One region of the Klebsiella planticola genome, then DNA from elsewhere that is predicted to be linked to it. Evidence: predicted binding sites of a transcription regulator. Region 1 holds the regulator's gene; each other region holds the start of a gene.
The links. The regulator CRP, encoded in region 1, controls carbon source genes, mostly activating them, when cyclic AMP is high. The targets are predictions, from matches to a motif close to ATGTGANNNNNNTCACAT.

Region 1 (7,728 bases):
GTTAAAGGCCAACGCCGCGCGTAAGCTGAAAGCCTATCCCGGCTCGCTACCGGTTGATCTGCGCCAGCTCAAAGGTATGCGCCGCATCCGCGAGTTTGACGATATGATCACTGCCCGGATTCACGGATTTGCGGATGCGCTGGACTACTATCGCCAGTGTAGCGCAATGCCGCGGCTCAGCGACATTACTAAACCGACGTTGATCATTCATGCGAAGGACGATCCTTTTATGGACCACCACTCCATTCCGCCGCAAGAGCAACTCCCGCTAAACGTCGAGTATCAGCTGACAGAAAATGGCGGACACGTCGGATTCGTTGGCGGCACGCTGCGCAAGCCGGAAATGTGGCTGGAAAAGCGTATCCCGGACTGGTTAACCCGTTGGTTGGGAGCACAAAAATGATTATTCCCTGGCACGATCTGGATCCCGAAACGCTGGATAACCTGATCGAAAGCTTTGTGTTGCGTGAAGGCACCGATTATGGTGAACATGAACGCTCGCTGGCGGATAAAGTCGCCGACGTCAAACAGCAATTGAAAAGCGGAGAAGCCGTACTGGTGTGGTCAGAACTGCACGAGACGGTCAACATCATGCCCCGCAAGCAGTTTCACGGCTAAGGCGGCGCCACACATCGTTTAATCTGGGAGTTGTTATGTCTGCCAAACATCCGGTGATTGCCGTCACGGGCTCCAGCGGCGCGGGAACCACGACCACCAGCCTCGCCTTTCGTAAAATTTTCGCACAGCTAAACCTGCGTGCCGCTGAGGTGGAAGGCGACAGCTTCCATCGCTATACCCGCCCGGAAATGGACATGGCGATCCGCAAAGCGCGCGATCAGGGGAAACACATCAGCTACTTCGGTCCGGAAGCCAACGACTTCGGTCTGTTGGAAAACACCTTCCTTGAGTACGGGCGTAACGGTAGCGGTCAGTCGCGCAAGTATTTGCATACCTATGATGAGGCGGTGCCGTGGAATCAGGTGCCGGGCACATTCACACCGTGGCAACCGCTACCGGAACCGACCGATGTCCTGTTTTATGAAGGGCTGCACGGCGGGGTTGTTACGCCGCAGTATAACGTCGCGCAGAATGTCGACCTGCTGGTCGGCGTGGTGCCTATCGTCAACCTGGAATGGATTCAGAAGCTCATCCGCGATACCAGTGAACGCGGCCACTCCCGTGAAGCGGTGATGGATTCCGTGGTCCGTTCAATGGAAGACTATATCAACTTCATTACGCCGCAGTTTTCGCGCACCCATATCAACTTCCAGCGCGTCCCCACTGTCGACACCTCCAACCCGTTTGCGGCGAAGGGCATTCCGTCATTGGATGAAAGCTTTGTGGTGATCCATTTCCGCAACCTGCAGGATATCGATTTCCCCTGGCTGCTGGCGATGCTGCAGGGGTCGTTTATCTCGCATATCAATACGCTGGTGGTGCCTGGCGGGAAAATGGGGCTGGCGATGGAGCTCATCATGACGCCGCTAGTCGAACGGCTGATGGAAGGGAAGAAAATCAGTTAACCACGTTAAAAAACCCCGAGCGCCTGGCGCTAAGCGGGGTTTTCGTCCTTCACTCACGGCTCCCGGATAAGGCGTTTGCGCCGCTCTCCGGGAAGGCTGCTTAGCCTTCCACCACTTCATAGGTGTGGGTGATATTCACCGCTTTTTGCAGCATCAGCGCCACCGAGCAGTATTTCTCCGCCGACAGATCCACCGCACGGGAAACGGCCGCCTCTTTCAGCTCCTTACCGGTGACGATAAAATGCATGTTGATATGGGTAAACAGGCGCGGCGCCTCTTCCCGACGTTCAGACGTCAGCTTGACTTCACAGTTGGTCACGTTGTGACGACCTTTCTGCAAAATAGACACGACATCGATCGCGCTACATCCGCCCGCCGCCATCAGCACCATCTCCATTGGGCTTGGCGCTTTATCTCCGGAGTTGCCGTCCATCAGAATCTGGTGACCTGACGCCGACTCTCCGATGAAGGTTAACCCTTCAACCCATTTCACACGAGCTTGCATAAAATTTAACTCCGAGGTTGCAATTTTCCTGACAGATTACGCGTACATAACAATTCTCGCAACGGAAGGCGACCTGCATCATGCTGAAGCGAGACACCAGGAGACATGCGGCAAAAGCTATGCTAAAACAGTCGGGATGCTACAGTATTACATTGATGTACTGCATGTATGCAGAGGAGTTCACATTACAGGCTGAAGAAAACTCACCAGCCGTTTCCCAGGCATAGGGAAACAATACGATTGCATGCCCGGATGCCGTGTAGTGTCGGCACCCGGAGATAGCTTATAACAGAGGATAACCGCGCATGGTGCTTGGCAAACCGCAAACAGACCCTACCCTCGAATGGTTCTTGTCTCATTGCCACATTCATAAGTACCCATCTAAAAGCACGCTGATCCACCAGGGTGAAAAAGCAGAAACGTTGTACTACATCGTCAAAGGCTCTGTGGCTGTGCTCATCAAGGATGAAGAAGGTAAAGAGATGATCCTCTCTTACCTCAACCAGGGCGATTTCATCGGTGAATTAGGCTTGTTTGAAGAAGGCCAGGAGCGTAGCGCCTGGGTACGTGCGAAAACCGCATGTGAAGTGGCCGAAATCTCCTACAAAAAATTCCGTCAGCTCATTCAGGTTAACCCGGATATCCTGATGCGCCTGTCGTCGCAGATGGCTCGCCGTCTGCAGGTGACCTCAGAAAAAGTGGGTAACCTTGCCTTCCTCGACGTCACCGGGCGCATCGCTCAGACGCTGTTGAACCTGGCAAAACAGCCGGATGCGATGACCCACCCTGATGGTATGCAAATTAAAATTACCCGTCAGGAAATTGGTCAGATCGTTGGCTGTTCCCGCGAGACCGTTGGCCGTATCCTGAAGATGCTGGAAGATCAGAACCTGATCTCCGCACACGGTAAAACTATCGTCGTATACGGTACGCGTTAAGTCGATAAAACGGCGTGTTGCTTGCGCAACACGCCGTTTTTGTTTTCCCTCTATGTGGCGCAGGCTGATTTACCACCCGGAAGTCAACTATGCACTGCGGCAAACGCTGGTGTTGTGTTTGCCTGTCGCAATCGGTCTCCTCCTCGGTCACTTACAGCAAGGTCTGCTGTTTTCGCTGGTGCCCGCCTGCTGTAACGTCGCCGGTCTGGATACGCCGCACAAACGCTTTTTTAAACGTCTGATTATTGGCGGCTCGCTGTTTGCCGGCTGTAGCCTGGTGGTCCAGCTTCTTCTTCAGCAGGATATCCCGCTGCCCTTGATTCTCAGCGGCCTGGCGCTACTGCTGGGCGTAACGGCGGAGATCAGCTCTCTGCACGCCAGGCTTCTGCCCGCGTCGTTAATTGCCGCAATCTTTACCCTGAGCCTTGCCGGGAACATGCCCGTCTGGGAGCCACTGCTGATCTACGCCCTCGGGACGCTGTGGTACGGCCTGTTTAACTGGTTCTGGTTTTGGCTATGGCGCGAGCAGCCGCTGCGCGAATCGCTGAGCCTGCTTTATCGCGAGCTGGCTAACTACTGCGAAGCCAAATACAGCCTGCTGACCCAGCATATCGATCCCACCACTTCACTGCCGCCGCTGCTCACGCGCCAGCAGAAGGTGGTGGACCTGATCACCCAATGCTACCAGCAGATGCATATGCTGGCGGCGAACTAGCGCAATGACCACAAGCGCCTGCTGCGGGCATTTCAGATGGCGCTGGATTTGCAGGAACATATCTCCGTCAGCCTGCACCAACCCGAAGAAGTACAAAAACTGGTAGAGCGCAGCCATGCCGAGGCGGTGATCCGCTGGAACGCACAAACCGTTGCCGCACGCCTGCGGGTGCTGGCCGATGACATTCTCTACCACCGCTACCCGCAACGCTTTCATATGGATAAGCAAATCGGCGCGCTGGAGAAAATCGCCTGGCAGCATCCGGACAACCCGGTAGGGCAGTTCTGCGCCTGGCACTTCAGCCGAATAGCCCGGGTGCTGCGTACCCAGCGCCCGCTGTATGCTCGCAACCTGATGGCGGATAAAGAGCGCCGTCTGCCGCTGCTGCCCGCGCTAAAGAGCTATCTCTCATTAAAATCGCCGGCGCTACGTAACGCTGCGCGTATCTGCGTGATGCTAACGGCCGCGAGCCTGATGGGAAGCGCCCTGAACCTTCCCAAGCCTTACTGGATCCTGATGACGGTGCTTTTTGTGACCCAAAACGGCTACGGCGCGACGCGGGTACGTATCGTCCATCGGGCGGCAGGTACACTTGCCGGTCTGGCTATCGCCGGCCTGGCGCTGCACTTTCACGTCCCGGAGGGTTATACGCTCTCCGCGATGCTGCTCGTCACGCTGCTGAGCTACCTGATTATTCGCAAGCATTATGGCTGGGCGATGGTTGGCTTTACCGTGACGGCGGTGTATACCCTGCAGCTTCTGACGCTCAACGGCGAGCAGTATATTGTCGCCAGGCTTATCGATACGCTTATCGGCTGCCTTATCGCCTTTGGCGGCATGGTCTGGCTATGGCCGCAATGGCAAAGCGGGCTACTGCGTAAAAACGCTCACGACGCGCTGGAAGCCGATCAGGAAGCGATCAGGCTAATTCTCAGCGACGATCATCAGGCCCCGGCGCTGGCCTATCGCCGGATGCGCGTCAATCAGGCACATAACTCGCTGTATAACTCGCTGAATCAGGCCATGCAGGAACCCGGTTTTAACACACATTATCTTGATGATATGAAACTGTGGGTCACCCACAGCCAGTTTATTGTTGAGCATATCAACGCCATGACCACCCTCGCCCGCGAGCACAATATGCTGACGCCGGAGCTGGCCCGGCGTTACCTGGAATCCTGTGAGATTGCGCTCCAGCGCTGTCAACAGCGGCTGGACTCCGACGGTCCCGGCAGCGCTGGCGATGTGAATATTATGGAGTCGCAGGATGTGGAGGTGAGCCGGGGCCCGTTGAGTACAATGGAGCAACATCTGCAGCGGATCCTCGACCATCTGAACACCATGCACACCATCTCCTCGGTGGCATGGCGTCAGCGCCCGCATCACGGTATCTGGCTACGCGCGATTAAGCGTTAAGAACCTGCTTTATCGCCTGGGCAAAGCGGGCCATGCCTTCAGCAATATCCTTCTCGTCGATGACCAGCGAAGGGACAAAGCGCATCACATCCGGCCCGGCATTCAGCACCATCACGCCCGCATCTGCCGCGGCATAGAGAAAATCGCGTGCCCGGCCTTTATACTGCGGCTTAAGCTCCGCGCCAATCAACAGCCCCATACCGCGGATGTCGCTGAACAGGTCAAACTGCGCGTCAATTTGCTGGAGATGCTGCACAAACAGCTCGCGCTTCGCCTTCACGCCCTCCAGCACCTCCGGCGTATTAATCAGATCAAATGCCGCCCCGGCGACGGCGCAGGCCAGCGGGTTACCGCCGTAGGTCGAACCGTGGGAACCGGCGTGGAATGCGCTGGCAATATCACTGGTGGTCAGTACAGCGCTGATCGGGAAGCCGCCGCCCAGCGCTTTAGCGCTGGTAAGAATGTCCGGCGTCACGCCGTAGTGCATATATGCAAACAGCGAACCGGTACGCCCCATGCCGCACTGCACTTCATCAAATACCAGCAGCGCCTGATGCTCATCGCACAGCTCGCGCAGTCCTTTCAGGAACTCCGGCGTCGCGGCCATCACCCCGCCTTCCCCCTGAATTGGCTCAACCACTACCGCACAGGTGTGGTCATCCATCACCGCCTTCACCGCATGCAGATCGTTAAACGGCACGTGGATAATGTCCGCCGGTTTCGGGCCGAAGCCATCAGAATATTTTGGCTGCCCGCCCACCGATACCGTGAACAGCGAACGGCCGTGGAAGGCATTATGGAAGGCGATGATTTTGGTCTTATACGGGCTGTGACGGGTAATGGTGTAGTGGCGGGCCAGCTTGAACGCCGTTTCGTTCGCTTCGGTGCCGGAGTTCATGAACACCACGCGCTCGGCGAAGGTGGCATCCACCAGCTTGCGGCCCAGACGCAGCGCCGGCTCGTTGGTAAAGACATTGCTGGTATGCCACAAGGTTTCTCCCTGCTCATGCAGCGCCGCGACCAGAGCCGGATGACAATGCCCTAACGCCGTCACCGCAATCCCGCCGGCGAAATCAACGTACTCTTTGCCCTGCTGATCCCAAACGCGGCTACCTTTACCTTTGACCGGGATGAATTCTGCCGGTGCATAAATCGGCAAAATAACTTCATCGAATGTGGCGCGGGTAATTACCGGTTGCTCAGTTGCCATGTCATGCCATCCTTCTTCGTTATGCGGTCATTATTGTGATAATCTAATCACAAAATATGCATAAAAAATCAGTCAATGGCAACTACAAATCACCGGTTGAGGAAGTTTGCCAGCAGCTGATGTCCCTGCTCGCTGAGAATACTCTCCGGGTGGAACTGTACCCCTTCGAGATCCCACTCCCGATGGCGAATGGCCATAATCTCCCCGCTGTCGCTGCGGGCCGTCACCTCAAAACATTCGGGAAGCGTCGCGGGATCAATCAGCAGAGAGTGGTAGCGAGTGACGGTCAGCGGATTATTCAGCCCCTGAAAGACCCCCTGCCCGTTATGATGGATGGGGGAAGTCTTGCCGTGCATCACTTTCGCCGCTCTCACGATAGTGGCCCCAAAGACCTGGGCGATAGCCTGATGGCCAAGACAAACGCCCAGCAGCGGAATCTGACCGGCATAACGGGCAATCACCGCCAGCGAAATGCCTGACTCATTTGGTGTACAGGGCCCGGGAGAGATCACGATTTTCTCCGGCAGCAACGCCGCTATCTCCTCAAGCGTCAGCTCATCATTACGCCTGACCAGCACTTCCGCCCCCAGTTCACAGAAGTACTGGTACAAGTTCCAGGTGAAAGAATCATAGTTGTCGATAAGCAGGATCATAGCGGCTCCGGAAAGAATAAAACCGGGCTATTCTACTCAGATTCTCACGCTTCGCTTACCACTTTGCGAAAGATCCGCTCAAGGGGTTCGGGATCGCCCATCGCCCCCAGCTGGTTAGCCTGGCTCCAGGTATCGGGGTCGATATCCCGCCAGTCGAGCACAAACCCGGCGTGAAGAGCCAACTGTTCAAAGAAAATCCGCTGAACCAGGCCGCTACCGACGCGAAACGGGTGCAGGACGTTGATTTCCCCGTAGTACCAGCTCAGACGCGTGACAAACGTCGCGCGGCTGATTCCGCTGAGATAGTCCTCGTCCTCCAGCGCCCGCATCAGCGCATTGCCCTCTTTCTCAATCCACGCAAAATGACAGAAAGGGGTATCACCCTGATAGATATCGACTTCTCTGAATTGCCCCGCCCAGTCGAAGATATCCTGATACAGCTGATGATGAATGAAACAGAGGTAAGGTAGCCCGCGGCCACGCGGTCCCAGCGGCAGCGTCGCCGCACGCAGGGAGGTGATTTCCCAGGCCGTTTGCTCCAGCCGCTGCGCCTGACGAATGCCGAGACGGTTACGCATCACATTGAGCGCAGGGTAGAGGTAAGGGTCGCGATCGTCGCCATATTTACTGCTCATGACGCCTCCTGATCTCGGCGACACGCGCCAGCGCTTGTTCGGCAGTCAGTGTCACCAGCGGGATCGCTGCGCCCTCAAGACGACGGCTGGCCTGAAAATTCACATTGCGGGTCTGTTCCCAGAGTTGGGATTT
Region 2 (7,728 bases), 1.5 Mb from region 1:
AAAAGAAACCGATACGGTTATTGACCCCGAGCTTGCGCAGCTCGCTGGCAAAAGGCAGCAGATGATAATCATGAATCCACAAAATATCATCGGGCTCAATCAGCGGCAGAAGCTTTTTCGCCAGGTTGGCATTGACCCGCAGATAGCCGTCCCATGACGGACGCTGGAAGTCCACCAGATCCAGGCGATAGTGGAATGCGGGCCACAGCACGGCGTTGGAAAACTGGTTGTAGTATTCGTCATGATCCCGTTCATTGAGCGTAAACGAGGCCCAGGTGATATTGCCTCGCGTCACCGTGTTTAGCGGCTTCTGGTCATCCCCAATTTCTCCGCTCCAGCCAAACCATAATCCACCGGCGGCCTTCAGTGCGCCCAAAATGCCCACGGCCAGGCCACCCGCGCTGGCCTTTTTATCATCCGGTGGCGCAATACGATTAGATATTACGACTAAGCGCCCCATAACCCTCCCTCCTGTCATTTTGCGCATCAGGTTGTTGCTTATTATTTGCGATGCTGATTAACCAATGCTGAACGGCCGCGACATCCGGCAGACGCCATTGCGCCTGGGTGTCGCCCTTGCCCACTTTTACCGACATGCCGCCGAGTTGATTCACGACGCTGAACCCGGCTTCGTCCGTCAAATCGTCGCCAACGAATACCGGTTTGCGCCCCTGAAACGGCGCCTCCTGCATAAACGTCGCAATCGCTTCCCCTTTATTAACCCCACGCGGCTTAATCTCCACCACGCACTTACCCAACTGCAATGCGAGGATGGGGTAACGTTTGACAATCCCCTGCGCCAGCGACAGCGCCGCGCTCTGGTACGCCGGCGCCTGGCGATAGTGCAGCGCAAACGCCATGCCTTTGTGTTCCAGTTCACACCCCGGCATCGTCTCCAGCGCCGCCCGCAGCTGCTCATCCAGTTCCCGGAGCAGCGCATCAGGAAGCGTGACGATGTGCGTTTTACCATTGATATCGCGGCGTTCTGCCCCGTGAACACCGGCCAGCGGCAGCCGGTATGGATGGGTAAGCGCATCAAGCTCAACCATTGAGCGCCCTGAAATCAATGCCACCGCCCCACTATGCTGGTGCGCAAGCTGCCGCAACGCCTGAAGCGCCGGTGTGGGGATAACAACCTGATCGGGATGAGGTTTGATATCGGCAAGCGTGCCGTCGAGGTCAAAGAAAAATGCATGATGTTCGGTTGGCACAGGCGGTACAGATATCTTGTCAGCCACCCTGTTCTCCTCCTTTCATGGCCAGCGCAACGCTGGTTGTTAACGGATTGTTAGCCATGTAAGTATAGACAGTGTGACCGGGATCGCCATTTTTGATAGCTATCGCCAGCGCAGCGGGCGCTGGCGATAATCAGGGATTAGACTAAAAGGTTGGGGGATTATTATGCAGCCCGTTTTGCTTTTTGTTTATAACGGTCGAAGATAACCGCCGCCAGCAGAATCACCCCGCGCACCACGTACTGAGAGAACGGCGAGATATTGAGCAGGTTCATGGCGTTCTCTACGGTGCCGAGGATCAGGATCCCGGCGACCACATAAGAGATCTTGCCGATCCCGCCTTTCAGCGACACGCCGCCGAGCACGCAGGCTGAAATGACGATCAGCTCATAGCCAATCGAGGTCATCGGCTGGCCGCTGGTCATACGCGAGGCGAGAATGATCCCCGCGGCGGCAGAAACCAGGCCTGAGATCACGAAAATAATGATTTTGGTCCGCACCACCGGCACCCCCGCCAGCCGGGCCGCCTCTTCATTGCCACCGATAGCCAGCGTATTGCGGCCAAAGGTGGTTTTGTTGAGCAGTAAACCAAAAACAATCAGGCAGGCGACGGTCAGCCAGATGGGAGCCGGCAGGCCAAACCAGTTGGCATAACCTAAGGTAAAGAAGCGCTCATCTTCAATGCCGACCGCCTTCCCGTCGGAGATAATATACGCCAGGCCGCGCACAATCTGCATGGTGGCCAGCGTCGTGATCAGGGCGTTAATTTTCAGCCGGGCAATCACGAAGCCGTTAACCAGCCCGCTGATTGCCCCCAGCAGCAGACCGGCGGCAATCCCTATCCACATGCTTTCCGTCAGATTAATCACCACTGCCGTGGTTACGCCGGCGCAGGCGATGACCGATGCCACCGACAGATCAAAATCCCCGGATGCCAGGCAAAACAGCATGCCGCAGGCCACCATACCGGACATTGAAATCGCCAGCCCCAGCCCTTTCATATTGATAAACGAGGCAAAATTGGGCACAAAAATCACGCAGCCGATAAACAACACGGCAAAAACAACCAACATGCCAAACTGATCCCAGATTCGGGCAAAGCTCAACGAAGTCTGGCGGGCATTAGGGGTAGTAACAGAGGACATCATTGACTCCTTACTCAGGCGACCGCCTGGCTCACTTTTGGCATCGCAAGGCTTAACGCCTGCTGTTCATTGGCATCGTCATGCAGCAGTTCGCCCGCCACCTCACCTTCGCGCATCACCACGATACGATCGGCCACGCCGAGCACTTCGGGCAAATCGCTGGAGGCGAAAACGACGGCGACACCGGAGGCCGCCAGGGCATAGATAACGTTATAAATTTCATGCTTCGCGCCCACATCAATGCCGCGGGTCGGCTCATCCAGCAGGATCACTTTCATCTCTTCCGACAGCCAGCGTCCCAGAATCGCCTTCTGCTGGTTGCCGCCGGAGAGATTCATAATCAGCTGTTCGGGGCCAGGGGTTTTAATATTGAGCGACTGAATATGCCGATCGGCGTTGTGCGCTTCCCAGCCGTTGTTAATGATACAGCCCGCGTGAATATGCCGGCGACGCGCGCTGATATTGATATTGTCGCGTACGGAATGGACCGGAATAATGCCCTCCGCTTTGCGGTCTTCCGGGCACAGCATCATTCCGGCCGCGATGGCCTGTGCCGGTTTGCGAATATCGATCGCCTGCCCGTCGATATACACCTGACCGCCGGTAATACGGGTTCCGCCAAACAACCCTTTCATCAGCTCGCTGCGCCCGGCCCCGACCAGCCCGAACAGGCCGACGATTTCCCCGCTGCGCACCGACAGATCTACCGGCGTGCGGACGCCGGGCGCTTTGACCTGCTGCAGGCGCAGACGCTCTTTGCCATACTCACGCGGTTTCCAGCCGTAAACATCGCCCAGCTCGCGTCCGACCATCGCCTGCACCAGCGCGTCATGACTCACCGCCTGCATATCATCGAAGGTGCGTACGTAGCGGCCATCTTTAAATACGGTGATCGCATCGCTGAGCGCAAAAATCTCCTCCATGCGGTGCGAAACATAAATAATTACCCGCCCTTCCTCGCGCAATTCGCGGATAACGCGAAACAGATGGTCGATCTCGCGCGCCGAAAGAGAACTGGTCGGTTCATCAAAGGCGATGACCTTTGCGTTACGGGTGAGCGCCTTGGCAATCTCTACCATCTGCCACTGGCCGATAGAGAGGTATTTCAACGGCGTTTCCGGGTCGATATCCAGTCCCAGATGTTCCAGCTGCAGCCGCGCTTCGTAGTTGAGCAGCGAGCGGTTCACTAACCCGTACTTATGCGGGATTTGGCCGAGGTAGATATTTTCCGCGACGGTCATTTCCGGAATCAGGTGCAGCTCCTGATAAATAATTGCCACTCCGGCGTTAAGCGCTTCGGTGGTGTGGCTGAATACGCGCGGCTGGCCACCTATCAGCAGGTCGCCGGCGGTGGGGATATAGTTGCCGCTGAGAATCTTCAGCAGCGTCGATTTTCCGGCACCATTTTCCCCCATCAGGGCGTGGATCTGTCCGCTGTAGCAGTCAAAGCTAATATCGGAGAGCGCCTTTACGCCGGGAAAGGTCATGGTAATGCCGCGAAATGAGAGATAAGGGGTAGACTGTTGCATAACAACTCCGCTCTTCTATGCTCAGCCTCCCACAGCGTGCGGGAGGCAGGGTCAACCAGGCCTTACAGCCCTTTTTTCGCCAGCTCTTCTTTGAAGTTGTCGCGCGTGATCAGCACCACATCGGTGACCGCCGTGAATTTCGGCGGTTCTGCGCCTTTGGTCACCCAGTTGTAGAGCATCTCGCTGGTTTTATATCCGTGGATATCCGGGCTAGGCAGCAGAGAGCCGTAGAAACCGGTCGCCTGCGCTTTTGAGAGTTCGTTAACCGCATCCACACCATTAATGCCAATGCCAATCACATCTCCGGCTTTAAAGCCCTGACCTTCGGTGGCGCGCACGCCGCCCAGCACGGTATTGTCATTCATCCCCACGATCAGCCAGTGCTTCACCTGAGGATGCTGCACCAGCATCGAGTTACCGGCGTCGAAGGCGCCCGGAATATCGTTGGATTTAGTCGGAACGCGGTAGATCTGTTTGTCCGGGAAACCGGCCGCTTTCAGCGCATCGATGGAACCCGTGGTACGGCGACGGGCGGTATCGAGTTCATCGGCGGTAATCGCCATCACGCCGGTATCCTTCACATCCCAGCCGCGTTTTTGCATCTCTTTGTACAGCTCCTGACCCTGACGGGCGCCAATTTCACTGGCGGCCATCATCACCAGCGGTACGCTCTCCATCGGTTTACCTTTCGCATTAACGAACTGGTCATCGACGGTGATGACTTTCATATCGTATCCGCGCGCTTTGGCGACAATCGCCGAGCCGAGTTTCGGGTCAGGTGTGCAGATAACGAAGCCTTTTGCCCCGCTGGCCGCCAGGCTGTCGATGGCATTGAGGGTTTTCTCACCATCCGGGACCGCAATTTTAATCACCTCAAAGCCCAAATCTTTGCCGGCCTTATCGGCAAATTTCCACTCGGTTTGAAACCAGGGTTCTTCCGGTTGTTTCACCAGAAATCCGAGTTTAAGCGTTTCAGCCATAGCTGATTGTGACATAACCGCAGCGAGACCGATCGCCGCCAGCGCTTTAGTAAATTTGTGCATGGTAAACTCCAGCTTTATTTCGCTTTTCTGTAGGGAAGTATCGGACTTAATTTTTTTATCGGACGTAAAACAAGGCATTAGAAAAATTGCACACCGCACTGCCGTTGTTCATTAAGTAATAACCGGAAATCAATTCTCCATACGAGAGCATTATCACATCGCGGAATTACAGTAATTGCGTGCATAGATTTAGCGAAAAATGACATAAAAAAAGAGCCAATTGTCAGACAATTAGCTCTGCATATAGCAATATTATCCATATCATCAGCAGACTTATCCTTGTGGCTACCGCCGTCCCCCTTTCAAGGGATTTGCCGAAGGCGCTGCGCCCCCCTTCTTCAGCCGTTTCCCTTAGCGATTCGACTTCTCACAAGATGAAATATCGCTCAGGGGAATTTTATTACCGTTAATAACAGAATATACCTCACCCCCCCATTTATCTGCTCCTGTAAAAATGACGTCACTGCCCTTTCCCGTGATTTCTTTTTTACCGAATGGTTGATGCGACATGACCGAATTATGAATCCAGGATTAAATTCATATTTAATTAATATGTCGTAGACATCATCCATATCACAAAAAATTCCGGCAAAATAAATTCAATAAAATCATAATGATATAGACATTTAAATCAAAAAACAGACAAAGACAACACACTTTATAAGGATGTTGTAACGAAACGTAAACAGACGCACTTGAGAGTTTTCTTAGTCTACTATTAAGGGTATTCTATATATATCGGCAGGCGCTAATTAATTACCGATACACATAGGGAAAGTGCAAATTCATTATTTTGCCGACAATGTTACGCGTAAAGAGTCTCGCATTTTATCGTTCACCGGCGAAGATTCCCGACGCGTGAATGATATCTCCAGCTTAATAAGGATATTTTTATGGTCGTTCCAGGAATGGCTCAAAAACTCAATAATCAGATGAACCTTGAGTTTCATGCCTCAAATTTATATCTGCATCTCAGCGAATGGTGCGAACAGCACCGTCTGAACGGCACCGCCATCTTTTTGCGCTCCCGGGCACAATCGCACGTGACGCAGATGATGCGCGTATTCGATTTTATGAAGACCGGCGGAAACTGGCCGATCGTCAAAAACGAAGGCAGTTACCACCATAACTGTCACTCCCTCGAAGATCTGTTTACCACCACCCTGGCCGATTATGAACAGCGTAGCAGCATGCTGTCCGGGCTGACCGAAGAAGCTAAAGCGCAATGTGACGACACCACCTGGCGCTTCCTGACGCTGCTAGAGAAAGAGCAGCAGCAGGACGGCGTACTGCTGCAAAGCGTGCTTGAAGAGGTCCGTAATGCGGATAAAGCCGGCCTGGGTATGCTGCAGACCGATCGCCGCCTGCTCAGTCTGGTGACACGTCGCCAGGATTAAGGCCGCAGCGGCGGGCACCACATCCGCCGTTCCCTCCGTGAGGCTCAATCCTGAGGGAACGGCTTCAGCGCCGCATGATAGTACTCACCCTGACTGGCGTAACCGCGCAGCGATGGCAATTAACCCCGCGCGGAGATGTCCTGCAAACGCTTCTGGCCACAGATCCGCATCGCGGATAAACGACACAAGGTCATCAATCCCCCGCTTCACGCCCCCGACCATCGTGAATAACGTTCCAGCGTTCGCTATTTCTAAACATCATTTCCAGCGCTCAGGCGCCGTTCTTATTCCTGAAAAGCATTAAAAACTTTTAAGCCGATCGCATTCCTGCCCCAGGAAAGCGCGCAGCGGATGATTAGTGACGACGATCACTTTTCGTCATCGACTTTAAGAATATAAAAACAGCGTTTCAAAAATTTAAAACATGGGGTTTATATTAATGGCAAGATACGCGGCTTCAACCTCACAAGGGTTGCAGGGAAGACCGATTTTGTTACGCCATCAGCTCGCCTACGGCGGCGGTAATTTGCTGGGGAGCGGCGCGCTGGCGATCAGCGGCGCCTGGCTACTTTATTTCTACACCACCTTCTGCGGACTGACGCTGATTGAAGCGTCGTTTATTTTTTCCGTCGCCAGCATCATCGATGCGATCAGCAACCCGTTAATGGGTTACCTGACCGATAACTTCGGTAAAACTCGGCTCGGCAAACGCTTCGGACGCCGACGTTTCTTTTTATTGATCGGCATACCACTGATGATGTTTTACCCGCTGCTGTGGGTTGAGGGGCTTGGTTTCTGGTACTACCTCTGCACCTACGTCGTCTTTGAGATTATTTATACCTCAGTCATGGTGCCTTATGAAACCTTAGCCACTGAAATGACCGACGACTTCTCATTACGCTCTAAACTGACCGGCTATAAAGCCATTTTCGGCAAGCTCGCCAACTTCCTCGCGGCATTCATCCCTGGTCAGTTTATCCTGTTGTACGGCAAAGACTCCGCCACACCGTTCTTCCTGACCGGGCTGACCTACGGCGCTATTCTGATTATCGCCATCTCCTGCCTGTGGTTTTGCAGCTGGGAGCGTCCGCGTGAAGAAGAAGTTCGCGTGAGCGAGAAAAAAGGCCTGTTCTCGACCCTGCTGATGCTGGCGAAGGATATGCGTTCGACCTTCTATCTACGCGTGTTCCGCAAACATCTTGGGATGTATCTCTGCGGTTTCGGCGCAGAATGGCTGTTTGCCTCGATCTTTACCTACTTCGTTATCTTTGTCCTGCAGCACGATCCGGCGATGGTTGCCGGGCTGAACAGCCTGAACTCGATTCTGCAGCTGCTCTCTACGGCGCTGTTTATCGGCCTGTGCGTGAAAAAGGGGTTCA
Region 3 (7,728 bases), 540 kb from region 1:
GCTTCTCGCCGATTTCCACGAACTGTTCCGGCTGGGCGATGGCGTTGAGCAGCGCATGCTTGGTCCAGTAGTGGAAATGCTCGGTGAGACGGTAGGTGGTACCGACGTACGGGAACTTATCCGCTTTACCCATCTGTTCCAGGTCACCGCTAAAGACGCGGGCGGCCGGGTTAGAGACGACATTCGGGTGTAGCGGGTTGGTGCCCAGCGGCGTTTCAAACGGCTCATAGTGTTCCGGGAACGGACCTTCCGCCATCTTATCGAGAGCAAACAGGCGACCCATGCCTTCGGGCTGCATGATGAACGGCCCGACATCGCTGCCCGGTGCGGCGGCGCTGTAGTCCGGAATATCCATACCGGCCCATTTGGCGCCGTCCCATTTCAGAATCTGACGCTTCGGATCCCACGGTTTACCCTGCGGGTCCGCCGAGGCGCGGTTATACAGGATGCGGCGGTTGAGCGGCCATGCCCAGGCCCAGCCCAGCGTATTACCCAGCCCTGACGGATCGGCGTTATCGCGGCGGGCCATCTGGTTGCCTTCCGGCGTCCAGCTCCCGGCGAAGATCCAGCAGCCGCTGGAGGTGGTGCCGTCATCGCGCAGCTGCGCAAAGGAGCTGAGCTGCTGGCCTTTCTTCACCACTACCGCGCCGGTGACCGGGTCGGTCAGATCCGCCAGCGCCTTACCGTTGCTCTCCATCGCCACTTCTTCCGAAGCCGGTTCGTGCGGCGTGGAGTAGTTCCACGTCATATTCAGCACCGGTTCTGGCGTCGGGCCGCCTTCTTCGGCGTACATTTTCCGCAGGCGTAAGAAGATACCGGCCAGAATTTCACCGTCGGTGGTCGCAATCCCCGGGGCGTCCGCGCCTTTCCAGTGCCACTGCAGCCAACGCCCGGAGTTGACGATAGACCCGTTCTCTTCGGCGAAGCAGGTGGAGGGCAGACGGAACACTTCGGTCTGGATTTTCGCCGGATCGACATCGTTCGACTCACCGTGGTTTTGCCAGAAGGTGGACGTTTCGGTATTGAGCGGATCGATGGTCACCAGGAACTTCAGTTTCGACAGCGATTCGACCACCTTGTTTTTATTCGGGAATGAGGCCACCGGGTTAAAGCCCTGGCACAGATAGCCGTTCACTTTGCCCTGGTGCATCATCTCGAAGTATTGCAGGACGTCGTAGCCCTTATCCCACTTCGGCAGCCAGTCGAAGCCCCAGCTGTTTTCCGCCGTCGCTTTATCGCCAAAGAAGGCCTTCATCATTGAGACGAAGAATTTCGGGTAGTTGCCCCAGTAGTTCACCTGATCTTTCAACAGTGGCTTCGGCGTGTTGGCGGTCAGGTAGGTTTGCAGGTCGGTCTGTTTCTCACTCGGAAGCGTCATATAACCCGGTAGGCTCTGCGACAGCAGCCCCAGATCGGTCAGCCCCTGGATGTTGGAGTGACCGCGCAGGGCGTTCACGCCGCCACCGGCCATCCCCATGTTGCCGAGCAGCAGCTGGATCATCGCCATGGTACGGATGTTCTGCGCGCCGATAGAGTGCTGCGTCCAGCCGAGCGCGTAGAGGAATGACGCGGTTTTATCCGGTGCGCTGGTTTCGGCGATGTACTCGCAGACTTTCAGGAAGTCGGCCTTCGGCGTACCGCAGATGTTTTCCACGACATCCGGGGTATAGCGGGAAACGTGTTGTTTCAGCAGGTTCCATACGCAGCGCGGATGTTGCAGGGAGGTATCGCGTTTGGCGAAGCCGTTTTCGTCCAGCTCATAGTTCCAGCTGGTCTTATCGTAGCTGCGTTTTTCCGCGTTATAGCCGCTGAACAACCCGTCGTCGAAGCTGTAATCCTCACGCACAATCAGGCTGGCGTTGGTATAGGCTTCGGTGTACTCGCGGTTGAATTTTTCGTTATTCAGCAGGTACAGGATGACGCCTGACAGGAAGGTAATGTCAGTCCCGGAACGAATCGGGGTATAGAAGTCGGCTACCGACGCGGTACGCGTAAAGCGTGGGTCGATAACAATCAGCTTCGCGCCGTTGTGAATTTTGGCTTCCATCGCCCAGCGGAACCCTACCGGGTGCGCTTCAGCGGCATTACCGCCCATCACCACGATCAGGTTGGCGTTTTTGATGTCAACCCAGTGGTTGGTCATCGCACCGCGACCAAATGTTGGAGCAAGACTTGCTACCGTTGGTCCGTGTCAGACGCGCGCCTGGTTGTCGACCGCGAGCATACCGAGCGCGCGGGTGAATTTCTGCGTTAAATAGCCGGTTTCGTTACTGGAGGCTGAAGCGCACAGCATCCCGGTGGTCAACCAACGGTTGACGGTAGTGCCGGCGTCGTTTTTGGCGATAAAGTTGGCATCGCGGTCTTCTTTCATCAGCTTCGCGATGCGATCGAACGCTTCATCCCAGCTGATTTGCTGCCACTTGTCGGAGCCTGGCGCACGATATTCCGGGAATTTCAGACGACTTTCGGAATGGATAAAGTCGACCAGACCCGCCCCTTTCGGGCAGAGCGCACCACGGTTGACCGGATGGTCAGGGTCACCTTCGATATGAAAGATGGATGCTTTGGCGTTTTTCGCACCGTCGCCGAGGCTATACATTAACAGCCCACAACCGACAGAACAGTACGTACAGGTGTTACGGGTTTCACGGGTACGCAGCAGCTTATATTGCCGGGTTTCCGCGAGCGCGGCGCCTGGGGCAAAACCCAGCGCTGCAGCCGTTGTGCCTGCCATACCGCCAGCGCAGATCTTAAAGAACTGCCTTCTGCTGACCTGCATGGTTCACTCCTTGTATCGACATTGTCACATGTAGTTATTTACTTTGCGGTAAGCGCCGCAAAGGTTCAGAATTGGGGGGTGATCACCCTTTCACTTGAAGGGGTATGCAAAGAATACCACATTGTGTGTATGCCTGTTCCAATACGGTTAAGACAAAGTGAATAAGAACCCTCCCGAACAAATTGAAAATGTGACAAGCATCACAGGATGTCGTCAGGTCGCGCTCTGGAAGCGCGATGATTTGCAACATCCGCAGTCTGACGAATTAGCCGAAGAGGTTCCTGTGGCGCTGGTCTATAACGGTATCTCACACGTTGTCATGATGGCCTCTCCCAAGGATCTGCAACGATTTGCCGTCGGTTTCTCATTATCCGAAGGGATTATTGAAAACCGGCGCGAGATCTACGGGATGGAGGTGGTGCAGGCCTGCAACGGTCTGGAAGTGCAGATTGAACTTTCCAGCCGTCGTTTTATGGGGCTGAAAGAGCGCCGTCGCGCGCTGGCCGGGCGTACCGGCTGCGGCGTTTGCGGCGTTGAGCAACTCAACGATATCGGCAAGCCGGTGCAACCTTTACCTTTCACGCAAACCTTTAGCCTGGGGAATCTCGATCGCGCGCTGGAACAGCTTCGTGATGTTCAGCCGATTGGCCATATCACCGGCTGCACCCATGCGGCAGCGTGGCTGCGTCCGTCTGGTGAGCTGGCGGGCGGACACGAGGATGTCGGGCGTCACGTCGCGCTGGACAAACTGCTGGGGCGGCGCGTAGAAGAGGGCGATGACTGGCAATGCGGGGCGGCGTTAGTCTCCAGCCGCGCCAGCTACGAGATGGTGCAGAAGGCGGCAATGTGCGGGGTGGAAATTCTGTTTGCGGTTTCCGCCGCCACTGCGCTGGCGGTGGAGGTCGCGGAACGTTGCAACCTGACGCTGGTGGGCTTTTGCCGCCCGGGCAGGGCGACGGTTTACACCCATCCGCAGCGGCTGATCGCAGGTTAAAAATAAGTCAATTTTTTTGAATGATGAGAGCAAATCCTTCCGCTTTTAGTTGTGGGTTGTGAGGTCTACTATTTATCACATCAAGGCAAAACGCCTTACCCAAACAACTTAATGAAGGATTTACATCATGAAAAGCATCAAAACTTTTGCTGCAGTTATCGCTCTTACCGCTTCCTTCGGTTCTTTCGCTGCACAGTCAGTGAGCGCAACCTCCTCTACAATGGACGGCGCGGAAGCGAAAATCGCCGCTCAGGCTCAGGCCGCCGGTGCTTCTTCTTACACCATCACCGAAGCCTTCACCGGTAACCGCGTGCATATGACGGCAGAACTGAACAAATAAAACCGGCACCACCGTCGAAAGAGCGCCTGCGGGCGCTTTTTTTGTTTTTGTGCTTTCATCATCGTGAAATCCCTCCACCCAACGCCTCCACTTCTCCTCAAAAAAATGTGGTGTTTATCACGTTTCTCTTCTTTGCTTTTGGCAACGAGGTTAAGCCTCTGGCAAGCAAAATGACGCGCTCTCCTCTCAATATTTAACCTAATGAATAATAAAGTTATTTAAAAATAACTGTTAAGACGATCTCATCTTTTAAGTGAGATGTTCATCACAAAAAACACTCCATATTTATATCTGTCAATCGTTACAACGGATAAATTAATCATAATTATGTGATCTTGATTGCAAATCCAGGTCTTGAACTTAGGGATAAATGTGGGCAAGCAAATATGACGGTGGTGACCATGAAAATCGGTATTGTTATTAGCGGTGGCGATGTGTCTGGAATTAATAATTTCATTTTTCAGGTTGCGAAACTCGCGAGGGCGGAGATCACCATTTTTAATGGTGGAATACCTGGGCTGCTCGATAAAAATCATCAGGACATCGCCTGGCGGGATCTTGTCGATTTCTCTATTTGTTCACTGCCTGTTATTACGTCCGGCCGAACCACTCGCAAATTGCTGAGGAATGAGTATGAAACTATAGCCAGGAAAATTAAGTCACTGCGCCTTGATGTACTTATTATGGCCGGTGGTGATGGTAGCCTACAGTTCCTTAATACGCTTAGCGAATTTGATATTAACTGTTTCGGTGTCGGGATGACTATCGATAACGATGTATACGGTAGTGATTATACTATCGGATTTTCTACAGCCTGCGAACAAATTATCAAGGAGGTTTCTCGTTTAAGAAATACCGGCAGGGCATTACCTGGGCGGGTGTTTATGGTTGAAATATTAGGAGGGTATTGTGGAGAGCTAACGCTGCAGTCAGCGATTAAAAGTAATGCCGATATTGCGCTGATCCCGGAAGCACAGATGCCATTAGAGGATCTGGCTGAGCGCGTCAGAGGCAAGCTTCGCGAGCAAAACAGCGTGGTGATACTTTGCTCTGAAGGTTACACCAGGGAGTATTCACCTGGGTTTCAAGGGGCTATCGATACGATGATCAAGCAGCTTGAGCCACGCATCGGTGTCCGCATCCGTAAAACCATCATCGGCTATGGACTGCGCAGCGGCGACCCGACCTGCGAAGAAATTTACCAGGGCACGATCATGGCGAATGAAGTTGTTCGCTGTATTCAGTCAGGAATGAAAAATAAAGCCATTATTATAAATTCAAGCAATAAACCTATTCCAATTGACTTAGTCAGTATGAAAAAACGTCTGGTAGATATCGAAGGACATCATTATAAACTTGCCAAACAACTCAATATTATTTGAGGAGACCCTACATGCTGAAAATTCTTTGCGTATGTGGCTGCGGCCTCGGTTCAAGCTTTGCCATCGAAATGACGGCGAAAGCAGTATTAAAGAAGCTGGAAATTCCTGCACATATTGAACATACCACCGTATCTGAAGCTGGAGCATTTAAATCTGACATTATTCTGACGCAAAAAACATTCGCCGACATATTAACCGCCGACGCTACTGAAGAGGAAATAAAACGAGTGGTGGTCCTCAACAAGCTGACGGATAAAGATGAAATTGAGCGAAAAATCGTCTCATTCCTGAAGGAGCGTAATCTGAAGGTGGCCGATCATGAATAGCTTTATCGAGTTTATTGTAAAAGATTTGCTCGGCCAGGCTTCGATATTAATCGCGTTTATTGCCATGCTGGGTCTGATCTTACAGAAGAAGTCAGTGGGTAAAACAGTAGAGGGGACATTTAAAACGCTGCTCGGGTTCTTAATTATGATGGCCGGCATTAATATTATTGTCGCCACCCTGAGCTTCCTTAACGATATCTTCACCCACGGTTTCGGGATGAAAGGATACATCACCGATGTCGCCGCTATCGCCGGTCTGGCGAATCGGGAGCTGGGTTCTGAAGTGGCGCTGACGCTGATGGTGATCTTTGCCGTTAACATTATTATCGCCCGCCTGACGCCGCTGAAATATATCTTCCTCACCGGGCAGGCGCTGCTGTGGATGGCGACGATTGGCACGGTGATTGGCTACAAAGCCGGGCTGACCGGGCTGCCGCTGATCCTGACCGGCGGTATCTTTGGCGGCGTCATGGCGGTACTGATGCCGGCATTAGCGCAGCCGGTGGTCAGACGCATTACCGATTCTGACGATGTGGCCCTCGGCCATTTTTGCACCATCGGATATTTAGTCCAGGCAGCGGTGGCCAAAGTGGTGGGTAAAGGCTCCCGTTCCACTGAAGATCTTGAACTGCCTGATAACTTCAAGTTTCTGCAGGATACCTATCTCGCCATGGCGGTGGTGATGGTCCCCATGTACCTGATTCCGGCGCTGGCGGCCGGACCAGAGTATATCGCCCAGTTTTCCGGCGGCGTGAACTACATGATGTATGCCTTTATGCAGTCTGTTCAGTTTGTGGCAGGGGTCTTTGTCCTCTACAGCGGCGTGCGCTTATTACTGAATGAACTGGTCCCGGCTTTTCGCGGTATTGCCATGCGTATTGTTCCGGATGCGAAACCAGCGCTGGACTGCCCCGTACTGTTCCCTTATGCCCCGAACGCGGTCATCGTGGGATTCCTGGCGACTACCGTGGGTTCGATCATCGGCATGTTGGTCTTCCCGATGTTTGGTCTGGCGATGATCCTCCCGGGACTGTTAACCAACTTCTTTGCCGGCGGTACGGCGGGCGTCTTTGGTAATGCGCTGGGGGGGCGTCGCGGGGCAATGATTGGCGGCGTGGTTCACGGTCTGTTTATTACTTTCCTGCCTGCCATTCTGGTACCGATGCTTGAAAGCTACGGTTTTACCGGCGTCACATTCAGTGATTCAGATGTCATTAGTTCAGGGCTGGTATTAGGCCATGCCTTGCAGAATAACTGGTTATTTGTCGCCTTGTTTATTGTTTTTGTCGCCGCACTGGCATGGTTCGTAAACGGTACATCATCTAAGCCTAAAGGGGAAAATATTCATGAGTCTGTATAATTTCAACGATATTCTGAAAGTCGCCCAGCAAAGAAATTACAAAGCTATTGGCTCATTTAATTTGCACTGTATTGAAATGCTACCGGCTTTTTTTAAAGCTGCGCAAAAGAGCAATAGCCCTTTAATGATTCAAATCTCGACCGGTACGGCGGAATATCTTGGCTATCGTTTACTGGTGGATGCCGTTCGCTCACTGGCGGAAAGTGAAAATGTGCCAACCTGTCTGCATCTGGATCACTGTTCTGATATTAGCGCGATTGAAACGGCCATGAATGCCGGATTTTCATCGGTTATGTATGACGGTTCACACCTGGGGCTAGAAGAAAATATCGGCAATACGCGGATTGTGGTGGAAATGGCGCGGCCGCGGAATATCACCGTGGAAGGGGAGCTGGGCGCCATCGGGGGTTCAGAAGATGGTAAAGCCGTTGCCGCAGAGGATATCTGTTTTACCACCGTCGAAGACGCCACGCGCTTTGTAAATGAGACCCAGGTTGACATGCTGGCTGTATCCGTCGGCACGGTGCACGGCCTTTATACCGGAAAG

Region 2: MC50_RS25395 (arabinose ABC transporter substrate-binding protein) is a predicted target of CRP. The motif match lies at 5,094-5,111, and genes of this name have one in related genera.
Region 3: MC50_RS08775 (6-phosphofructokinase) is a predicted target of CRP. The motif match lies at 4,367-4,384, and genes of this name have one in related genera.

Annotation. Positions count from the first base shown of each region.
Region 1 is NZ_CP026047.1:1,274,096-1,281,823, forward strand. It holds gene MC50_RS06270 (hydrolase) at 1-403, shown strand, start outside; gene MC50_RS06275 (YheU family protein) at 400-618, shown strand; gene MC50_RS06280 (phosphoribulokinase) at 654-1,523, shown strand; gene MC50_RS06285 (OsmC family protein) at 1,624-2,028, opposite strand; gene crp (cAMP-activated global transcriptional regulator CRP) at 2,334-2,966, shown strand; partial or broken gene MC50_RS06295 (YccS/YhfK family putative transporter) at 3,019-5,097, shown strand; gene argD (bifunctional acetylornithine/succinyldiaminopimelate transaminase) at 5,087-6,307, opposite strand; gene pabA (aminodeoxychorismate synthase component 2) at 6,397-6,960, opposite strand; gene MC50_RS06310 (putative adenosine monophosphate-protein transferase Fic) at 7,005-7,595, opposite strand; gene MC50_RS06315 (YhfG family protein) at 7,585-7,728, opposite strand, start outside.
Region 2 is NZ_CP026047.1:5,271,376-5,279,103, forward strand. It holds gene otsA (alpha,alpha-trehalose-phosphate synthase) at 1-460, opposite strand, end outside; gene otsB (trehalose-phosphatase) at 435-1,238, opposite strand; gene araH (L-arabinose ABC transporter permease AraH) at 1,400-2,380, opposite strand; gene araG (L-arabinose ABC transporter ATP-binding protein AraG) at 2,395-3,909, opposite strand; gene MC50_RS25395 (arabinose ABC transporter substrate-binding protein) at 3,972-4,952, opposite strand; gene MC50_RS25405 (non-heme ferritin-like protein) at 5,846-6,349, shown strand; gene MC50_RS25410 (MFS transporter) at 6,840-7,728, shown strand, end outside.
Region 3 is NZ_CP026047.1:1,811,579-1,819,306, forward strand. It holds gene fdnG (formate dehydrogenase-N subunit alpha) at 1-2,779, opposite strand, end outside; gene fdhD (formate dehydrogenase accessory sulfurtransferase FdhD) at 2,937-3,773, shown strand; gene MC50_RS08770 (YdgH/BhsA/McbA-like domain containing protein) at 3,901-4,113, shown strand; gene MC50_RS08775 (6-phosphofructokinase) at 4,515-5,495, shown strand; gene MC50_RS08780 (PTS sugar transporter subunit IIB) at 5,507-5,821, shown strand; gene MC50_RS08785 (PTS sugar transporter subunit IIC) at 5,814-7,181, shown strand; gene MC50_RS08790 (class II fructose-bisphosphate aldolase) at 7,168-7,728, shown strand, end outside.